DNA from 3 places in the Bacillus sp. SCT118 genome. Region 3 is predicted to be linked to each of the others. Evidence: predicted binding sites of a transcription regulator. Region 3 holds the regulator's gene; each other region holds the start of a gene.
The links. The regulator LexA, encoded in region 3, represses DNA repair genes until DNA is damaged. The targets are predictions, from matches to a motif close to CGAACATATGTTCG.
Positions count from the first base shown of each region.

Region 1: uvrB (excinuclease ABC subunit UvrB) is a predicted target of LexA. The motif match lies at 3,636-3,649, and genes of this name have one in related genera.
Region 2: recA (recombinase RecA) is a predicted target of LexA. The motif match lies at 3,910-3,923, and genes of this name have one in related genera.

Region 1 is NZ_CP191225.1:627,539-633,836, reverse strand. It holds gene uvrA (excinuclease ABC subunit UvrA) at 1-1,564, opposite strand, end outside; gene uvrB (excinuclease ABC subunit UvrB) at 1,572-3,557, opposite strand; gene ACQVGT_RS03145 (CsbA family protein) at 3,743-3,973, opposite strand; gene ACQVGT_RS03140 (PEP/pyruvate-binding domain-containing protein) at 4,420-6,298, shown strand, end outside.
Region 2 is NZ_CP191225.1:2,301,416-2,307,713, forward strand. It holds gene rny (ribonuclease Y) at 1-1,172, opposite strand, end outside; gene ACQVGT_RS11680 (serine hydrolase domain-containing protein) at 1,448-2,623, opposite strand; gene recA (recombinase RecA) at 2,791-3,837, opposite strand; gene ACQVGT_RS11690 (competence/damage-inducible protein A) at 4,010-5,260, opposite strand; gene pgsA (CDP-diacylglycerol--glycerol-3-phosphate 3-phosphatidyltransferase) at 5,278-5,859, opposite strand; gene rodZ (cell shape determination protein RodZ) at 5,910-6,298, opposite strand, start outside.
Region 3 is NZ_CP191225.1:2,140,685-2,146,982, forward strand. It holds gene tkt (transketolase) at 1-1,345, opposite strand, end outside; gene ACQVGT_RS11110 (DUF896 domain-containing protein) at 1,514-1,747, opposite strand; gene ACQVGT_RS11115 (YneB family resolvase-like protein) at 1,811-2,464, opposite strand; gene yneA (cell division suppressor protein YneA) at 2,483-2,800, opposite strand; gene lexA (transcriptional repressor LexA) at 2,950-3,567, shown strand; partial or broken gene ACQVGT_RS11130 (hypothetical protein) at 3,939-4,196, opposite strand; gene fosB (metallothiol transferase FosB) at 4,105-4,539, opposite strand; gene ACQVGT_RS11140 (YndM family protein) at 4,745-5,194, shown strand; gene pghL (gamma-polyglutamate hydrolase PghL) at 5,221-5,979, opposite strand; gene ACQVGT_RS11150 (hypothetical protein) at 6,204-6,298, opposite strand, start outside.

The sequences.
Region 1 (6,298 bases), 1.5 Mb from region 3:
GCTGATGCAGACCGATAGACGGCTCATCTAAAATATAAAGCACACCGGATAAACGCGAGCCAATTTGAGTCGCCAGCCTGATGCGCTGCGCCTCTCCCCCGGACAATGTACCCGCTGCCCTGCTCAATGTCAGGTAATCGAGGCCGACTTTGTCCAGAAAGCTTAAGCGCTCCACAATTTCGCGCAAAATCAAATTGGCGATCTGCATATCCTTCTCAGAAAGGGTGAGATCTTTAAAGAAGGCAAGTGCGTCGGCGACAGACAGCTCGGTAATTTTTCCAATGTGGCGGCCGTCAATCAGTACGGCAAGCGCCTCTTTCTTTAACCGATAGCCTTTGCACGTCGGACAAGATTTCTGAGACATATACTGCTCCATTTGCTCACGGATGAAATCGGAGCCTGTCTCCTTATAGCGTCTTTCAATGTTGCGCAATACGCCTTCAAATTGAATTTCACCTTCGCGGATTTGTCCAAAATCATTTTCATATCGGAAATAAATCAGGTCATCTCCGCTGCCGTACAGCACTTTATCCAGTTGATGCTTCGGCAAATCTTTGACCGGCACATCCATATCAATCCCGTAGTGGGTGCAGACTGCCTCAAGCAGCTGAGGATAATATTGTGAGCTGATCGGTGTCCAAGGGGCAACCGCATTCTCCTTCAATGACAAATCTTGATTGGGGATGACAAGATCGGCATCCACTTCAAGCTTCATTCCGAGACCGTCACACGTCGGACACGCCCCGAACGGACTGTTAAACGAAAACAGACGCGGCTCAAGCTCACCAATTGAAAATCCGCAGTGCGGACAGGCATGATGCTCGCTGAACATCAGCTCTTCCTCACCGATGACATCGATCATAACCCGTCCTTCCCCTAAACGGAGCGCCGTTTCCAATGAATCTGACAGCCGGGCTGCCACGCCTTCTTTCACGACAATCCGGTCAATGACTACCTCAATAGAATGCTTCTTGTTCTTTTCTAATTCGATATCGTCGGAAAGCTCAGCCATCTCGCCGTCAATTCTGACTCTGACATAGCCTTGTTTTCTAATCTGTTCAAGCACTTTGACATGAGCGCCTTTTCGGCCTGAGACAATCGGCGCCAGCACCTGAAGCTTCGTCCGTTCCGGGTATTCCAGAATTCTGTCCACCATTTGCTCGATGGTCTGGGATGTAATCTCAATTCCGTGCTCCGGACAATGAGGCTTCCCTACTCTCGCATATAAAAGACGCAGATAATCATAAATCTCAGTTACCGTACCGACAGTAGACCTCGGATTGCGGCTCGTTGTTTTCTGATCAATGCTGATGGCGGGAGAGAGCCCCTCAATTGCATCCACATCAGGCTTATCCATTTGCCCTAAAAACTGGCGGGCATAAGCAGACAGCGACTCGACATACCGTCTCTGTCCTTCAGCATATATCGTGTCAAAGGCAAGGGAGGATTTACCTGATCCGGACAAACCCGTGACAACAACAAGCTGATCTCTCGGAATCGTTACATCTATATTTTTCAGGTTATGCGCCCTGGCTCCCTTCACCTCTATCCGATCCATAGCCATTTGTTCATCATCCTTCCGCTTTTAGCTCTAAAAGTAAATCGCGAAGCTCCGCGGCTCTTTCAAAGTCAAGCGCCTTGGCGGCTTCCTTCATTTCATGCTCCATCTGTTCAACGACTTTCTGGCGTTCTTTCTTCGTCATTTTCGACAGCTTCGGCGCGGCTTTTGTTTTGTATTCCGCTTTATCCTCAGCTGCTACTGTGGCACGAATGACATCGCGAATTTCTTTATTTATTGTTTTCGGCGTAATGCCGTGCTCTTCGTTAAACCGCTCCTGCTGCTCGCGGCGGCGTTTTGTTTCATTAATCGCAATTTCCATAGACTTTGTTATTTTATCGGCGTACATAATGACGCGGCCTTCCGCATTTCTCGCTGCCCGTCCAATGGTCTGGATCAGCGAACGCTCCGAACGAAGGAAACCTTCCTTATCCGCATCCAAAATCGCAACAAGGGATACTTCGGGAATGTCCAAACCTTCCCTCAGCAGGTTGATGCCGACAAGCACATCGTACTTGCCAAGGCGAAGGTCGCGGATAATTTCAATCCGTTCAAGCGTTTTGATCTCAGAATGCAGATAGTTTACTTTAATGCCGATTTCCTTTAAATAATCGGTCAGATCCTCTGACATCTTCTTCGTCAAAGTTGTCACAAGCACCCGTTCATTCCGCTCGATTCTTGTTTGAATTTCGCCGATCAAGTCGTCAATCTGGCCTTCGATTGGACGTACGTCAATAAGCGGGTCAAGAAGCCCCGTCGGACGAATGATCTGTTCGACCATTTCATCTGTATGTTCAATCTCGTACGGCCCTGGTGTTGCTGATACATACACGATATTGTGCATATGCTTTTCAAATTCCTCAAAACGAAGCGGACGGTTATCAAGCGCTGATGGAAGCCGAAAGCCGTGATCCACGAGCACCTGTTTCCGCGCCTGGTCTCCGTTAAACATGCCGCGCACCTGAGGAATTGTCACATGCGACTCATCCACCACGATCATAAAATCGTCTGGGAAATAATCAAGAAGCGTATACGGCGTTGAACCTGGAGGCCGCAGAGTCAAATGTCTTGAATAGTTCTCGATGCCGGAGCAGAACCCCATTTCACGCATCATTTCAAGATCATATCTTGTCCGCTGCTCTAAACGCTGCGCTTCAAGCAGCTTGCCGTTTTCGTGCATGACCTTCAGCTGCTCCTCAAGCTCTTTCTCGATATTTTGAATCGCCTTCTCCATTTTCTCGGCCCGCGTTACGAAGTGGGATGCCGGGAAAATCGCAACATGATCTCGGTCGCCGAGAATTTCTCCTGTCAGCGCATCCACTTCCCGAATCCGTTCAATTTCGTCACCGAAAAATTCAACTCTGACACAATGCTCATCACGGGATGCCGGAAAAATTTCCACTACATCCCCGCGCACACGAAATGTACCGCGCTGAAAGTCGATATCGTTGCGGGCATATTGGATGTCTACAAGTTTTCTGAGCAGCTCGTTGCGCTCAATTTCCATTTCACTCCGCAGTGACACAACCATTTCCCGGTATTCCTCAGGCGAACCGAGGCCGTATATACAAGACACACTCGCAATAATAATGACATCTCTGCGCTCAAACAAAGCTGATGTGGCGGAGTGTCTCAGTTTATCAATTTCATCATTAATACTAGCGTCTTTCTCTATAAATGTATCCGTTTGAGGCACATACGCCTCCGGCTGATAATAATCATAGTAGCTGACAAAATACTCGACAGCATTGTTCGGAAAAAATTCCTTGAACTCACTGTAAAGCTGTCCAGCAAGGGTTTTGTTATGGGCAATCACGAGAGTCGGCTTATTGACTTCTTTAATCAAATTAGACACCGTAAATGTTTTCCCAGTTCCTGTCGCACCCAGCAGAGTCTGATGCTTCTTGCCCTCCTGAATTCCTTTCACAAGCTTTTCAATGGCTTTCGGCTGATCTCCCTGGGGCTGATATTTCGAGACTAACTCAAAGCGATCTTTCACAAAAATAAGCCTCCGTTTCTTTAACGAAATCTTCCTATAGATATAGTAACACAATGGAAAGCAAAATCACCAAAAATACGAACTAAAGTTCGGTGGTTTTTTATTTCCAGCTGTTTTTGTGTATAAAAAACCTGCTTTTAAATCGTAAAAGCAGGCATTCAGTCTTTATATTCATTATGTCCGATTTATTCTTCTTTTTTCTCTGCAGCTTTTTTGGCCATATACAGTCCCCCAGCCACAAGAGACACAACATCCAATCCTACAATAAAATACGTTTCTGTATAGCCTTTTAAATAAGAGGCAAACAGCAATGCAGCTGTTAAAGCGATCGCCACATAATGATTAAAGGTGACTCTAGTAAATAGAACAACAAGCATAAAAGGGAAAAACAATGCAAAAACGGCTTTTGTAATCAACAAAAACCCTCCTCAGGGATTCTTCATCTGATCTGATTATAGTAAAAAATGAAGAATCGGACAATCGTGCATTCGCTCCCTCTGCTACACCATACCCCTTTTCAGCCAAAATCAATCACCATATTTGCATTTTGGTGCCGGTCAAAACTTATTCCATGGTGCCGCTGTTCTAATCAGCGGCACTTTTTTTATTACATCATCAAGTCCGCCGCCAGATTCCGAGAATAAGAGAAAATAGGCATACAGTACCAGTACGGCCGCATTTTTCAGGATAATATAACCAACTTAACTATTCATTTTATTTAGGACTTTCTGCGTTTGACAGCATTTTCCTGAAAAACTACAATTGAATGATAGTGTTTACTATCATTTTTTTAAACACAGGCTCCGCAATAAAAAGACTAGAGAGAAAAACAAAATGAATGAAGAAAAGAGGGGTTTCAAATATGTATTCTGTTTTATTTCGCCAGGCAGAAGAGTCCAGCCAGCTGGCTGGAGCAAAAGGAATGAATTTGATTAAATTGACCAAACACGGTCTTCCTGTTCCGGACGGGTTTATTATTCAAACGAATGCGCTCGCACGTTTTATGGAGGACAACCAGCTTCAAGAGACTAGCGAAAACGTCGAAAGCGGGATCATTTCCGGAACATTTTCGGATGAGCTGAAAAATGAGCTGACTAGTTCCTTTTATAAGCTTAGAGAATCATATCGATCCGTAGCCGTGCGTTCTTCGTCTGCCTCGGAAGATTTAGAAGGCGCCTCATTCGCGGGTCAATATGAAACCTACTTAAATATCAAAACAGAGGAAGAGTTTCTGGCTAAAGTGAAAGAATGCTGGGCCTCATTTTTTTCTGGGCGGGTCAGCAGCTATAAGAAAAAAATGAACAATCAAATCGCAGAGCCGTTAATGGGAATAGTCGTTCAGGGGCTGATCGATTCAGAAATGTCAGGTGTTATCTTCAGCCGCAACCCTGTTACCCATGATGATAGAGAGCTTTTAATCAGCGCCAGCTACGGGTTGGGTGAAGCTGTTGTTTCAGGAAGTGTTACCCCAGACACGTTCATTGTTAATAAATCTTCGTTTGAGATTCAGAAAGAAATAGGTGCAAAGGAAATCTACATGGAGTCTGCGGCAGAAGGAATTGCTGAAAAAGAAACGAGTGAAGACATGCGCAGCCGTTTTTGCCTTACAGATGAACAAGTGATTGAATTGGCTGAAATCACAAAAAAAACCGAAGACCTGTACGGATATCCTGTCGATATAGAATTTGGAATTGCTGATCATCAAATATACCTTCTGCAAGCTCGCCCGATTACAACCATTGATCAGGACAAAAAGGCGGCAGAAGAAAAACGCAGCTTCATGATTACCGACGCTGATATGAATGATTTCTGGCTTAACATGGAGTCTAATATTGAAGGTCCGGTGAGTCCGTTATTTTCATCCTTCATCGTGCCGGCATTGGAATATGGCTTGAAGAAGAGCATGCAAAAGTTTCCGATTGGTGTAGTTGTTGATGAAGTAAAACTTTATCGCGGACATATTTATTCCAAAAACCAAGGCGGACAGCAGCCTCCTTCTGAAGACTGTGGCAAAGAGCTTTTCCCGATTTTATCGGAGCATATGTATGACATCATCAATCACACATACCTCCCTTTTTACCGGACACTGGACCAGCTCGCACAAACTGAGCATACCGCAGAAAGCGCACTGGATGCTTTTCAAAAACTAAAGGCCTTTTATCTCACGGCTTATGAAGAGCACTTCAATATCGTTTTCCCGCAAATCCTTTTAACAAACAAACTGCAAGCGATGTATCAGGACATTCAAGGAGAGTCCGAAAACGCTCATTTTTACGAGATGCTGACAGGAAAAATGAACAAATCACTGGAAACGGACCGTTGCTTATGGTTATTTTCTGTGGAAGTTCAGGAGAACCCGAACCTTTTGGCCATTTTTGAAAACAACAAGCCTGAACAGCTCCAGGAGAAATTGGAACAAACAGGTGAGGGAAGACACTTCCTGAAGAACGTCCATGAATTCTTGCAAGAATACGGATGGAGATCTGTTAAAAGTCATGATCTGATTGAACAAATCTGGGTGGAAAATCCGTATTTCGCTCTGGCCAATATTCAAAATTATGTCCGTAATGGCTATCATTTTGACAATGAATTTCAGAAAACGAAAGAAAAACGAGAGAAATTATACAATGAATTCTTGGAAAACATAGAAGATCCCGGTTTACGCACCGAATTTGACCGCTATTATCAATGGACACTGAACTCTGCAAATATAAAAGATGATCACCACTTTTATATTGATG
Region 2 (6,298 bases), 160 kb from region 3:
GTCGCAAGCTCTACCCCGATTTCAACGTGGCTTCCTTCTACTTCATGGTCAATTGCTTTCCCGATGTCGTGAAGAAGACCCGCACGTTTAGCAAGCTTTGCGTCTTCACCAAGCTCCGATGCCATTAGACCGGCCAAGAATGCGACTTCCATGGAATGCTTAAGCACATTTTGACCGTAGCTTGTACGGAACTTTAAGCGGCCGAGGATCTTGATGAGATCTGGGTGGAGGCCGTGAACACCAACCTCAAATGTCGTTTGCTCACCCATCTCACGAATATAGTCATCGACCTCGCGGCGAGATTTTTCAACCATTTCTTCAATCCGTGCCGGATGAATACGGCCATCCTGAACGAGTTTATCAAGAGCAATTCTGGCTGTCTCACGTCTGATCGGATCAAATCCGGAAAGAATGACAGCTTCAGGCGTATCATCAATAATCAGGTCAATTCCTGTCAGCGTTTCAAGCGTACGAATGTTACGCCCTTCCCGTCCGATGATACGTCCTTTCATCTCATCATTTGGTAGATTGACAACTGATACCGTTGTTTCGGCAACGTGGTCCGCTGCGCAGCGCTGTAAGGCGAGTGAAAGAATGTTTTTCGCTTTCTTATCCGCCTCTTCTTTCGCACGGTTTTCAGTTTCTTTTGTCATGATGGCGATGTCATGTGAAAGCTCGTTTTCAACCCGCTCAAGAATGATTTGTTTCGCTTCATCACGAGTCAGACTCGAAATTCGTTCCAACTCTGACTGCTGCATACGAATCATCTCATCCACTTTGCTTTCCATCTCTTCAATATGTTGTTGTCGTTCATTCAGAGAATGATCTTTCTTCTCCAACATCGCTTCCCGTTTATCAATTCCCTCATGTTTGCGATCAAGGTTTTCCTCCTTTTGGAGTAAACGGTTTTCTTGTTTTTGAAGCTCATTTCGTCTTTCACGAACTTCCTGTTCAGCATCTATTCGAAGTTTGTGGATTTCATCCTTTGCTTCAAGCAGAGCTTCTTTTTTCAGTGCTTCAGCATCACGCTTCGCATCTTCAAGAATTTGCTCGGCTGCACCGCGTGCGCCCGCAATTTTCGCTTCGGCAATGGTTTTACGAACAAAGTAGCCAACAACTAAACCGAGTAGAATCAGCAAAATGGAGATGAGAACCATCATAATTGGGGTCATACTTTCACCTCCTCTTGCTATGAACTTGGTTGTTGCTTAAAAAGTGTCGGCATGTACATTGTCTAGTTTTCTCAACATACAGAACCTTCACAGGGAATGAGTGTGTTCATCGCCCTTGTCAAGTTTAAATGGTTTAACAATCATGTTAAAAAAACAAATGTTACAACTTCATTGTAAATGTGTCGGAAATACTTGTCAAGCTTGCCATCTTAACGTTTGCAGGCCAGTCGTCTTTTCACGTGCCGAATGCAATTCATCCAAAAGAAGATCGCCAATCATTCTTGATTTAGAAGCTGGTATATTTTATTGTTCACTTGGCCCAATTTAGCATTATTTTGAATGTTTGAGAACAAAACAACAATGGTTTGCCCAGATTTGCTAAAGCTGTTCAAGATATTGAAGCCCGGCATAACACCATGGTTTGAATAGCTGCCGGGAGCAACATAAAATCCCATGCCGTATGTGGAGCTGCTCCCTGGCGTAAACATCTTTTCATAGCTTTTTTGCGAATACAGTTTTCCGTCTATCAGCGCTTGGTCAAATTTGTACATATCTATAGCGCTCATATAAATATCCCCCGCTCCATACAGCTGGGATAGATCAGGTATATACGGTGTAACTGTTTTGCTGCCCTCCATCTTATACCCGATGGCAGGATAAGGTTCTTTTTTATATGTTTTGTAAAAGCCTGCATGCGTCATTCCCGCAGGTTTAAAAATATGATTCTTTATGTACTGTTCATAGGGCTCACCGCTTACTTCAGCAATAATATAAGCAAGAACAGAATAGTTGGAATCCTTGTAGTCCCATACGCCCGGCTGACGTTTGATTCCCTGCAGTTCTATGTCTTTTATTAAATCGTCCGGAGTAATGGCGCCGTTTCCTTCAATATGTCCGTTTATCCCCGATGTATGTGTAAGCAGATTCTTCAAAGTAATCGTTTGTCCGTTGGGAAAATGAGGTAAATACGTACTTACCGGATCACTTGTCTGAAGTCTCCCCTTTTCCTCAAGCTGCAAAATAGCAGTTGCAATCAGCGCTTTTTGTGATGAACCGACATAAAAAGATGTCAATGGATTATTTTGAATGTAGTGTTTACGGTCAGCATAGCCAAAACCTTTATTTGTTACGATTTCTCCATTTCTGACAATCATGGCTGTTCCGCTGAAACCGATCTCTTCTAAATAATTGCTGATTTTTTGATTTCGATCCACTGTTTTGATTTGTTCCTCTGATTTTTTGGCAGTTTTCTTTTTGATCTCTTTTTTCTGATCGGTATTTGAAACCGCTGCAATTTCTTGAGATGGCTCGTTTTCTTCACTATTTCGATGAATAGCATTCCAAATCGTAATGCAAACCATCACTGCTAAAAGACCAAGCAACAGTTTTCCTCTTTTATTTAGTTTTCTCCGTCTGCGTTTCGCAGTTCTTCTGCGGGTTGGGCTTGTCATTCATTTTTTCCTCCCAAAATAAATTCCATTTTGCACACGTTTTGTTAGACGAATAAAGCCCTAAAAAAGTTGTCAAAAAAAGCAATATTTTTATCATTTTTTTGCAATATACAAAAAAGCTGAGTTTTTCACTCAGCCTTTTGTATCATTTGAAACTTATTTTATTTTTATTCTTCAAATTCGAGTTCTTCTTGTGTCTCTTCAGCTTGCTGCTGCACTACTCCGTTATTATCCAAGCCGTAATGTTCGCGAATTTGCTCCTGGATCATCAGCATGATATCTTTATTTTCTTTCAGGAATTGTTTTGCATTTTCACGGCCTTGGCCAAGGCGCTCTTCTTCATAAGAGTACCATGAACCGCTTTTTTGCACGATATCAAGTTCAGTTCCTAGGTCAATGATTTCGCCTTCTTTTGAAATGCCTTCTCCGTACATAATGTCAACCTCGGCTGTACGGAACGGCGGAGCCACCTTGTTTTTCACGACTTTGATTTTCGTTTTGTTCCCCATTACGTCGTTGCCTTGTTTCAGCTGTTCAGCACGGCGCACTTCAAGACGCACGGAAGAGTAGAATTTCAACGCACGGCCGCCAGGAGTTGTTTCCGGATTCCCGAACATAACACCGACTTTTTCACGAATTTGGTTAATGAAAATCGCGATTGTCTTCGATTTGTTAATGGCCCCTGAAAGCTTACGAAGCGCTTGAGACATTAAGCGTGCTTGTAAACCGACATGAGAATCTCCCATGTCGCCTTCAATTTCCGCTTTCGGAACGAGAGCGGCTACAGAGTCGACAACGACAATGTCAACTGCCCCGCTTCGAACCAATGCTTCCGCAATTTCAAGCGCCTGCTCGCCTGTGTCAGGCTGAGACAGTAAAAGCTCTTCGATGTTAACACCGAGCTTTTGCGCGTATACCGGATCTAACGCATGCTCCGCATCGATAAACGCGGCTTGTCCGCCCTGTTGCTGAACTTCAGCAATCGCATGAAGCGCCACAGTTGTTTTACCTGAGCTTTCAGGACCGTATACTTCAATAATCCGTCCGCGAGGATATCCGCCAATTCCCAGTGCTGTATCAAGAGCGAGGGAGCCGCTTGGGACAGTAGAAATTCTTGTATCTGTCTTTTCTCCCAGTTTCATAATGGAACCTTTGCCGAACTGTTTTTCTATTTGTTTAAGAGCCATATCTAAGGCTGCCTGACGATCACTCATTCTATTTTTTCCTCCTTTATGTTACCACTACATATACTATACCCTGTTTGAAGGGATTTGCCAAGAAAAAAGCGAACGCATATTCGGATTTTTTCTTGGCGTGATTCCTATCAAAATATCATAATGTATCAGAGAAATCATGTTTTCTTAGGAGGATAATGTGCTGAAAATATTATTTTTGCTCTAAAAGCTTTAAGATTAAATGGCAGCCGTATTTAGCGCCGCGTTTTCTGATCCCCGTTCTGGAGCCCGCAAAGTGAAACTCGTGAACCTCTTCTTTACCATTTGCGGAAATGCCGATAAACACATGCCCAGGCTCATGCCCTTCTTGAGCATCAGGTCCTGCTACACCAGTAAAGCTAATGCCGATATCGCTGCCAGTGAGTTTTTGAACACCCTTAGCCAGTTCGGATGCGCACTCCTTGCTGACCGCCCCAAAACGATCTAATGTTTCCTTCTTGACACCAAGCACATTCTGCTTCACGTCGTTTGTATAGCAAACAACGCCCCCGGCAAATAATTTTGAGGCACCGCTATGATCCGTCAGCCATTCAGAAAACAGCCCTCCGGTAAAGCTTTCTGCCGCAGAAATTGTAATGCCTTTTTCCTTACACGCTATAGATAGCTCTTTTACAAGAGAAGTATCATCGTAACCATAGAAAAATTCACCGACACGCTCTAAGATAACGGCCTCTGTTTCTTTTAACAGACGCTCTGTTTCCTTTTCATCGGCGTGTTTGGCTGTCAGACGCAGCGTCACCTCTCCATCAGCCGCCAAAGGCGCAATTGTCGGATTGGTTTGCGCATCAATAATATCTTCCAAATCGGCTTCAAGCTGAGATTCACCGATACCGAAAAAACGAAGAACGGTTGACACAATTTTTTCATTTGAACCCATCTTTTTCAGCAGAAGAGGTTTTGCCTCGTTTTCAAACATTGGACGCAATTCGCTCGGCGGTCCAGGAAGAAGCATATAATAGCGCGATTCATGCTCTGTGAGCATTCCCGGGGCCATTCCAAAGTGATTCGCCAGCACGTCAGAGCCTTCGATCACAAGCGCCTGTTTTCGGTTATTAGGTGACATCGTGCGTTTTGTTCGTTTGAAATAGTCCTCAATGGATTGGAATGCCTCATCATTTAACACAAGCGGACGTCCCAGCGTATTTGCAATCGTTTCTTTCGTCAGATCATCTTTTGTGGGTCCAAGACCTCCTGAAAAAATAATGAAGTCAGAGCGTTCTTCAGCAATGCGGATGACCTGCTTCAGCCGCTCCGGGTTATCGCCGACCGCTGTATGATAAAATACGTTGACCCCGATTTCAGCGAGCTGTTTGCTGATAAATTGAGCATTTGTATTGGCGATTTGGCCAAGCAGCAGCTCTGAACCGACTGCAATTATTTCTGCTTTTTTTGGAAATTCCATGACGAAGTCCTTCTTTCTTAGTTAGATGTTTTTAACGCTTCCCAGTTTTTAGAGAAGTATTCCCAGCCTGAGACGACAGTAAAGAAGACGGCTACCCACAGCGCCAAGTCAGCAAACGGGAATGACACAAGTTCAAATGGAAGATTATGAAGAAGCAATGCGGATACCGCAATAATCTGTGCCCAGGTTTTGATTTTACCAAGCATGTTAGCAGCTACGACTTCCCCTGTTCCGGCTAAGACAAGCCTTAAACCTGTCACGGCAAACTCCCTGCTGATAATCACAATGACCATCCAAGCTGGAGCGAGATCAAATTGAACAAGGATAATTAACGCTGCGGATACGAGCAGTTTGTCCGCAAGCGGATCAAGAAATTTCCCGAAGTTTGTTACGAGATTCAGTTTTCGGGCATAATACCCGTCCACCCAGTCTGTTGTAGATGCAATAATAAATAGAATAGCCCCCGCCAAATGTGCGACCGGGATTGATTCGTCTCCAACTTCGAGCCTGCCCCAGTCAAACGGCGCCAGCATGATAATCATGAAGATTGGGATTAATGCGATTCTAGCTAGTGTGATTTTATTTGGTAAGTTAAACATAAAGCCCCTCCAATTTCATACTCAGACGTGAAGAAAAGTCATCTGATAATTTAAGATGACTTTTCTTCCTTTTTATTTACAATCTTTATGGTTTGTGCCATCACTTTTTTCGGATCAAGTTCATATGAAAGAACCTTACCGTTGATTTTTATTTTCAGATTAGGTGCATATCCGGTGCGGATATCAACTTGTTTCTGATCAGTTATGTCTTTTTTATAGGTTTCGTCTTTTTTCAGCGTTCCTTCTTTTAAAGAGCTGCTGTTTTCATCACGCACTCGAATCCAGGAGCTGTCTGATGCCTTCAGTTCCAGCTCGATTTTATCAGCGCCGGACACTTCATAAGTCGTTAACGATCCTTCAGTGCCAGCAGCTTTAATCTCCAGCTTCTCACTGTCATTTTCTTTTTTCTTATCTTCGTTTTCTTTCGTTTCTTTTTTAG
Region 3 (6,298 bases):
CTGCAAGGCGAACCGCAGGACGGAGGTAATCAGAGAAGACAAAGAAAGTTCCGCCGAATACACGAAGACCGCCATGAAGCGCCATACCGTTTAAGGCTGCACCCATCGCAAATTCACGTACACCAAACCAGAAGTTTTTGCCTGAGTAATCAACCGCTGTAAAATCACCGGCATTTTTAATAGTCGTTTTGTTCGATCCCGCTAGGTCAGCAGAACCTCCGACAAAGAAAGGAATTTTTTTCGCAAGTCCGTTGAGAACTTCACCGGAAGATGCACGGGATGCCAGGCTGCTTCCTTTTTCATACACAGGAACCTCTTGATCCCAGTCCTTCGGAAGCTCTCCTTTGATTGCCAGTTCAAGCTGTTCAGCAAGTTCAGGATAAACTTCTTTATATTTAGCGAATTGAGCATTCCATTCTTGTTCTTTTTTCTCACCTGATTCTTTAACAGCTGCAGCGAAATGCTCATAAACTTCTGACGGAACGTAGAAGTCTTCTTCATACGTCCACGCGTAAGCTTCTTTTGTTAATTTGCTTTCCTCTTTACCAAGCGGCGCACCGTGAACACCGGATGTACCGGCACGGTTAGGTGAACCGAATCCGATTGTCGTTTTCACTTCAATTAATGTAGGTTTCTTTTCATTTTGGCGTGCTTTTTCGATAGCCGCTGTTAATTCTTCAATATTGTTTCCATCCTCAACATAAAGAACTTCCCAATTCATTGCTTCAAAACGCTGTTTCACGTTTTCAGAGAATGAACGGTCGAGGTCTCCATCAAGAGAGATGTCATTAGAATCGTATAGTACGATCAGACGGCCAAGCTGAAGATGGCCTGCGAGTGAAGCGGCTTCAGAAGAAATACCTTCCATTAAATCACCATCACCGCAAATACTGTATGTATAATGATCGACTACGTTAAATGAATCGCGGTTGTATGTTTCCGCTAAATGGCGTTCAGCAATTGCCATACCGACTGCCATGGCAATTCCTTGACCAAGCGGTCCTGTTGTAGCATCAACACCGGCAGTATGTCCGAATTCCGGGTGTCCAGGTGTTTTGCTGCCCCACTGGCGGAATCCCTTAAGATCTTCAATACTAAGATCAAACCCGCTTAAATGAAGCATGCTGTATAATAGTGCTGACCCGTGTCCAGCAGATAAAACAAAACGGTCACGGTTAAACCAGCCAGGGTTTGCCGGACTTACGTTCATAAATTTTGTCCACAGCGTGTATGCCATTGGAGCGGCTCCCATCGGCATCCCTGGGTGACCAGAATTTGCTTTTTCAATAGCGTCTATTGACAGTGTGCGAATGGTAGCAACTGATTTCTTTTCAATTGTATCCATAAAAATCCCCTTCCTTATGTGTTGTACCCTTACATCATAAATGTCTGACGACTTTTTCTCAACTGTTTCAGCTTAAATTTGAGAGAAACTTGTTGAATTTTGTCACATAAGAGTTTTGATTATAGTATATGCAAAAGAGGAATACGATATTGCCGTATTCCTCTTATATTAGTGAAGTTTGTTATTTCTTTGTTCTCTTTTTAGCTTTTCCGGTGTTACATCATTGCCTTCTGGGTCAATGATTTTCACACTTTTTAACGTGTTCTTCATAGAAGAACGAAAACCTTTCAAGTACTCTTGACGGAGCTTTTGCTGTTCGGCTTTTTCTTCTTCTGTAATAACGCCAGCTTTAGCTTTGGCAGCAAGCTCATTAATTCTGGCAATTTTCGCGTTTGAAATCATGTTAAACTCCTTTATTGCATTTTGTCTATATAGTACTAGATCAAAAAAAGTTTTACAACTGATTCACTCTGCTGTCTCTTCATTCTCTATGTATTCCTGAAAACGCCGGTGAACGGTTGCTTTAGAGACATCATAGCCAAACCCTCTTAGGGTAGCCGCGATTTCAGCAAACGTCAGTTTATTCGCTCTTAGGCGGACGATCTCAGAGATTGGCACCTCTATTTTTTCTTTTCCACTGTTCTCATGTTGGTTTTTTAAGTTTTTTTGCGGTTTAAAACCGTTTTTTACTGCACGCTTCATTCCCCGTCTGATTTTCATGTTGTGAATCTTTCGCTGATACTCTTCCACAATGCTGACGATTTCCAAGACCATTGAGTCAGCCTCCGATAACTCCAGTTCACCTCTGTGAGCCGTTGTATAGACTTTCACACCTTCTCTGTAAATACAATGAAGCAGTGCGATTTTTGCGTTTCCCCGCCCGAGCCTTGTCTCGTCTTGAACCAAAATGACATCAATTCCAGCGTTCTTAATCTCATCAAGCAGCTCAAATACACCATCCCGATCCATTTCATATCCGCTGGCTTTTTCTGAAATCACTTTGACCACTTCCATGCCGTTCTCCGCTGCAATGGCCGTAAGCTCCTCCTCCTGCCGCTTTAATGACGTTTCCTGCTGTTCTTTATTTGTGCTTACACGGGCATAAATGAGTGCTTTCATTTTATCTCTCTTTCCTCTCTATCTTACAGTTGCCAATTCATATGCATCCTGATGCTTCTTTTTCAATGGGATCACTAACTCATCACCCGGCTGGATATCAGATGTCTGTAGTTGATTTTTATCAGCTACCCATTCAATAAAATCATTTTTGTTTATCTTTTTTGTATCTGCTACCTGATCAGCAATTGACCAAAGTGTGTCGCCTTGCTGGACTTCTATTTTAACATACTGATTAAGCTCCTGGCCGCTGCTTGTATATGACAGCATAAGGATAACCGCGCTCAAAATCACTGTGAACAGACCGACAAAAATAATAGATTCTTTACTCATGATCATAACCCCCAACAGGAATGTTTGTTCGCATTTTTATAATTTCAGTATATACGAACAAACGTTTCTGTCAATTGTTTTTTCGAACCTATGTTTGTACTGTAAGGAAAATCATGCTATAATCTTCTTAAAATCGACGTTTTGAGGTGCGAAAAATGACGAAGCTATCAAAAAGGCAACTTGATATCCTCCGTTTTATTAAAGCAGAGGTTAAATCAAAAGGATATCCGCCTTCCGTTAGAGAGATCGGAGAGGCTGTCGGGCTTGCGTCCAGCTCTACTGTCCACGGCCATTTGGCCCGCTTGGAAACAAAAGGACTGATCAGACGGGATCCGACAAAACCAAGAGCAATAGAAATTCTTGATGAAGAAGTAGACATTCCGCAAAGCCAGGTCGTTAATGTACCGGTCATCGGGAAAGTCACGGCGGGATCTCCTATTACAGCAGTAGAAAATATTGAAGAATATTTTCCGCTCCCTGACCGCATGGTTCCTCCAGACGAGCATGTATTTATGCTGGAGATTATGGGAGACAGTATGATAGATGCCGGTATTCTCGATAAGGACTATGTCATCGTTAAACAGCAAAACACAGCGAACAATGGGGAAATTGTAGTTGCGATGACAGAAGATGATGAAGCAACTGTAAAACGATTCTATAAAGAGGATACCCACATTCGCTTGCAGCCTGAGAACCCAACGATGGAACCTATCATTTTGCAGAATGTCAGCATTCTAGGGAAAGTGATTGGCGTGTTCAGAACCGTCCATTAATCTATTGATCTATCAGATGCATGAAATAACCCCCTCTTCCTTTACGGAGAGGGGGTTTGTTGTTCAAAAAAAGCAGGCTCGCCCTGACTTTTGGGTGCGAGCCTGAATAGGAGGAAAAAGAACATCATGTTTACACCATAATTATCCACCAAAAGATTGTTGAAGTCAAGAAATTTTCTTTCCTTCAGGAAACTTTTATCAAAATATGAACGTTTAGAATATTAGACGCTATCTTCTTAAAAACGTTTCATTTTTTAGGTCGTGGAAGGATGCGGTTTCATATTTATTAAGGGGCGAGGCAATTGAAATATAATGAAAATTTAGTACACAGTTTAATTAGTTCATATTTCTGTTAAAACAGCTCGCTTTCTTCATATAAAATGTAATGTGTATTTCAATTTCACCTTCACCCAATCACTTGTGCAGTTCAAAAGATATGGCATCGTTGAACAAGTCGGGTAGAAACCTTCCCCAAACATAAAGTCTCCCCCAACACCCTTCTTTCAATTTAACCTTATATGAAATATGGTTGTGATATCAAAAGGCCGTTTCATCATAAAAGTGCATATGCGTTTTTTCTTGTTTGTAATATCGAAGCCTGTCTTGAAGGGTTCCGGTATGAAATTCAAATTTGTGGCCGTCAGGGTCGGTAAAATAAATTGATTTTCGATCGCGTTCATCTCGTTCTCTGCCAGGCAAAATATTGACATGTTGTCTTTTTAATTTAGCTGACACCTCCTCAAATTCATGATCTTCAATTGTAAAAGCAATATGGGTATAAGAAAGCTTAATGTCATTTCTCGGGATGTCTGGTTCTTCATTAAGAGCTAGCCAGATGCCGTTCATATCAAAATATGCAGTTGTTCTTCCCTTTACCAATAGCTTTGCACCAAACACTTTTTGATAAAAATCAATCGATGTATCCAAATGCGAAACTGAAAATAGCAAGTGATTGATTCCTTTTATCTCCACAAATCATTCCCCCCTTGAAAGCTGATCATCCACATATACGACTTTTTCATAAGAAAGTTTCATACAGCTGAAAAAAATACCAGTGTAAACAAAAACGGACTGTTTAAAATAGTAACATGACATTATGAATGGTTTTGAATTGCATTATTTATCACTTGTTTACGCCCAAGAATTTCCTTCAAAAAATAACAATTTAGGTGGTCAAATGAAACATATCATTGCGCTTGCTTCAAAGATTGCTTTCACTCTCGCCCTTTTATATGTGATTTTGGACAGAGTCTATCACGCATCCTTTTTAAGTGTGATGTTTATTGCACTTTTCTTAGGTTTTGTTTCTTATCTTTCTGGTGACATGCTCGTCTTACCCAGAACAAACAATATTACAGCTTCATTGGCTGACTTTGGCCTTTCATTCGTTATTCTTTGGGTATTTGTTTTAACCCAAACAAGAAACGATTTCTCACCATTTGGAGCAGCTCTCCTTTCTGCTGCCTGTCTTACTGTTTTTGAATACTTTTTTCATCGGTATTTACTGAAAAATGTACTTGATGAAAATTTCCGAAATGAACTGTCAGCGAGAGATAACACGTTGCAGTATCAAACGGAAGCCGCGGACGAGCTGTTTCCCGAAACGAATGAGAAGCATAAAGAATAGGAGGCTGTCTTATCGCCTCCTATTTTTCAGTAGCTATTTTTGAGAAAACGGAACATTACTTCTGTAAACTCATAAAACCTCTCATTTTGAGTAACAGCTCTGCTTTTTAAAGAAAAGATGCCGAACAAAGACTTTCGAAAGCCAGTGCTCATTTCTATCTGGATACTTAAACCTGTTTTTGATTTATTTGCAATGTTATTCGGACTAACGCCCGCATGTGGATGGTCCGTATTGAGCAATACAGCAGGAAAACCGGCATGCTGCAATTTCTCAACTAAATCCGCCGCTCTTACGCGATCTGTACCGCCGACTTCGATCTGCTGATCTTCTTCTGCGTACCCGTGTAATGAAATGACATATTCATGGTTTCCCGTCATTTTAAGGGCCCGAGGTTCATCAAAGTGCGTGCTCGTAATGTGCAGGACTGAGTTTCCTGCCGATTTTAAGCCTTCAAATAAATACATCGAGTACTCTTTGCTGAGCTCTCTCGCTACTTCACTTGTCCCGCCTTCAATACCTCCTCCGTGAATAGCTAAAACAAGAACAGGGCTTCCGGTTTCTTTCGTAACAACGTCGTAATCAGAAGGATCTTCATTGTTTTTTAATTCCTCAAAATTCTGATATACATCTTCAGCATAAATTGAAGAAATCGGAGTAAATACCATAAAAATTAACAATAATTTTACAATTTTAATAGTTGATGGAAAACGTTTGGCTATGTTACAATCAACATGCTTCAAGGAATGGAGCAAACGGCGGAGCAGGGATACTTTGGCCGGTTTCATCTACTCCGCCTCTAAGTCCAAATCAACAGGATGTAGGTCTCTTTGAGGCTTTAGCACGAATTCTCTCGTCCTCCTTGTTAAATTTTTGTTAAATTCACAATATTATATACCATTAGCCCGGGCGCTGTTCTTCTCATTTTTGAATTTATGAAAAGTAAGCTGGCACCACCTCCCCCATTTCCATACAAAACAAAAATGCACCTGCCCTTTGGCCTGCGCATTTTTTATTTTCTCTTCATTTTTCGTTTTTTTGCTTGATTTAATTTCATGATGTTTTTTTCAATTTTTCTTATGTTTCGCCTTTGCGGGATTGTTTTCA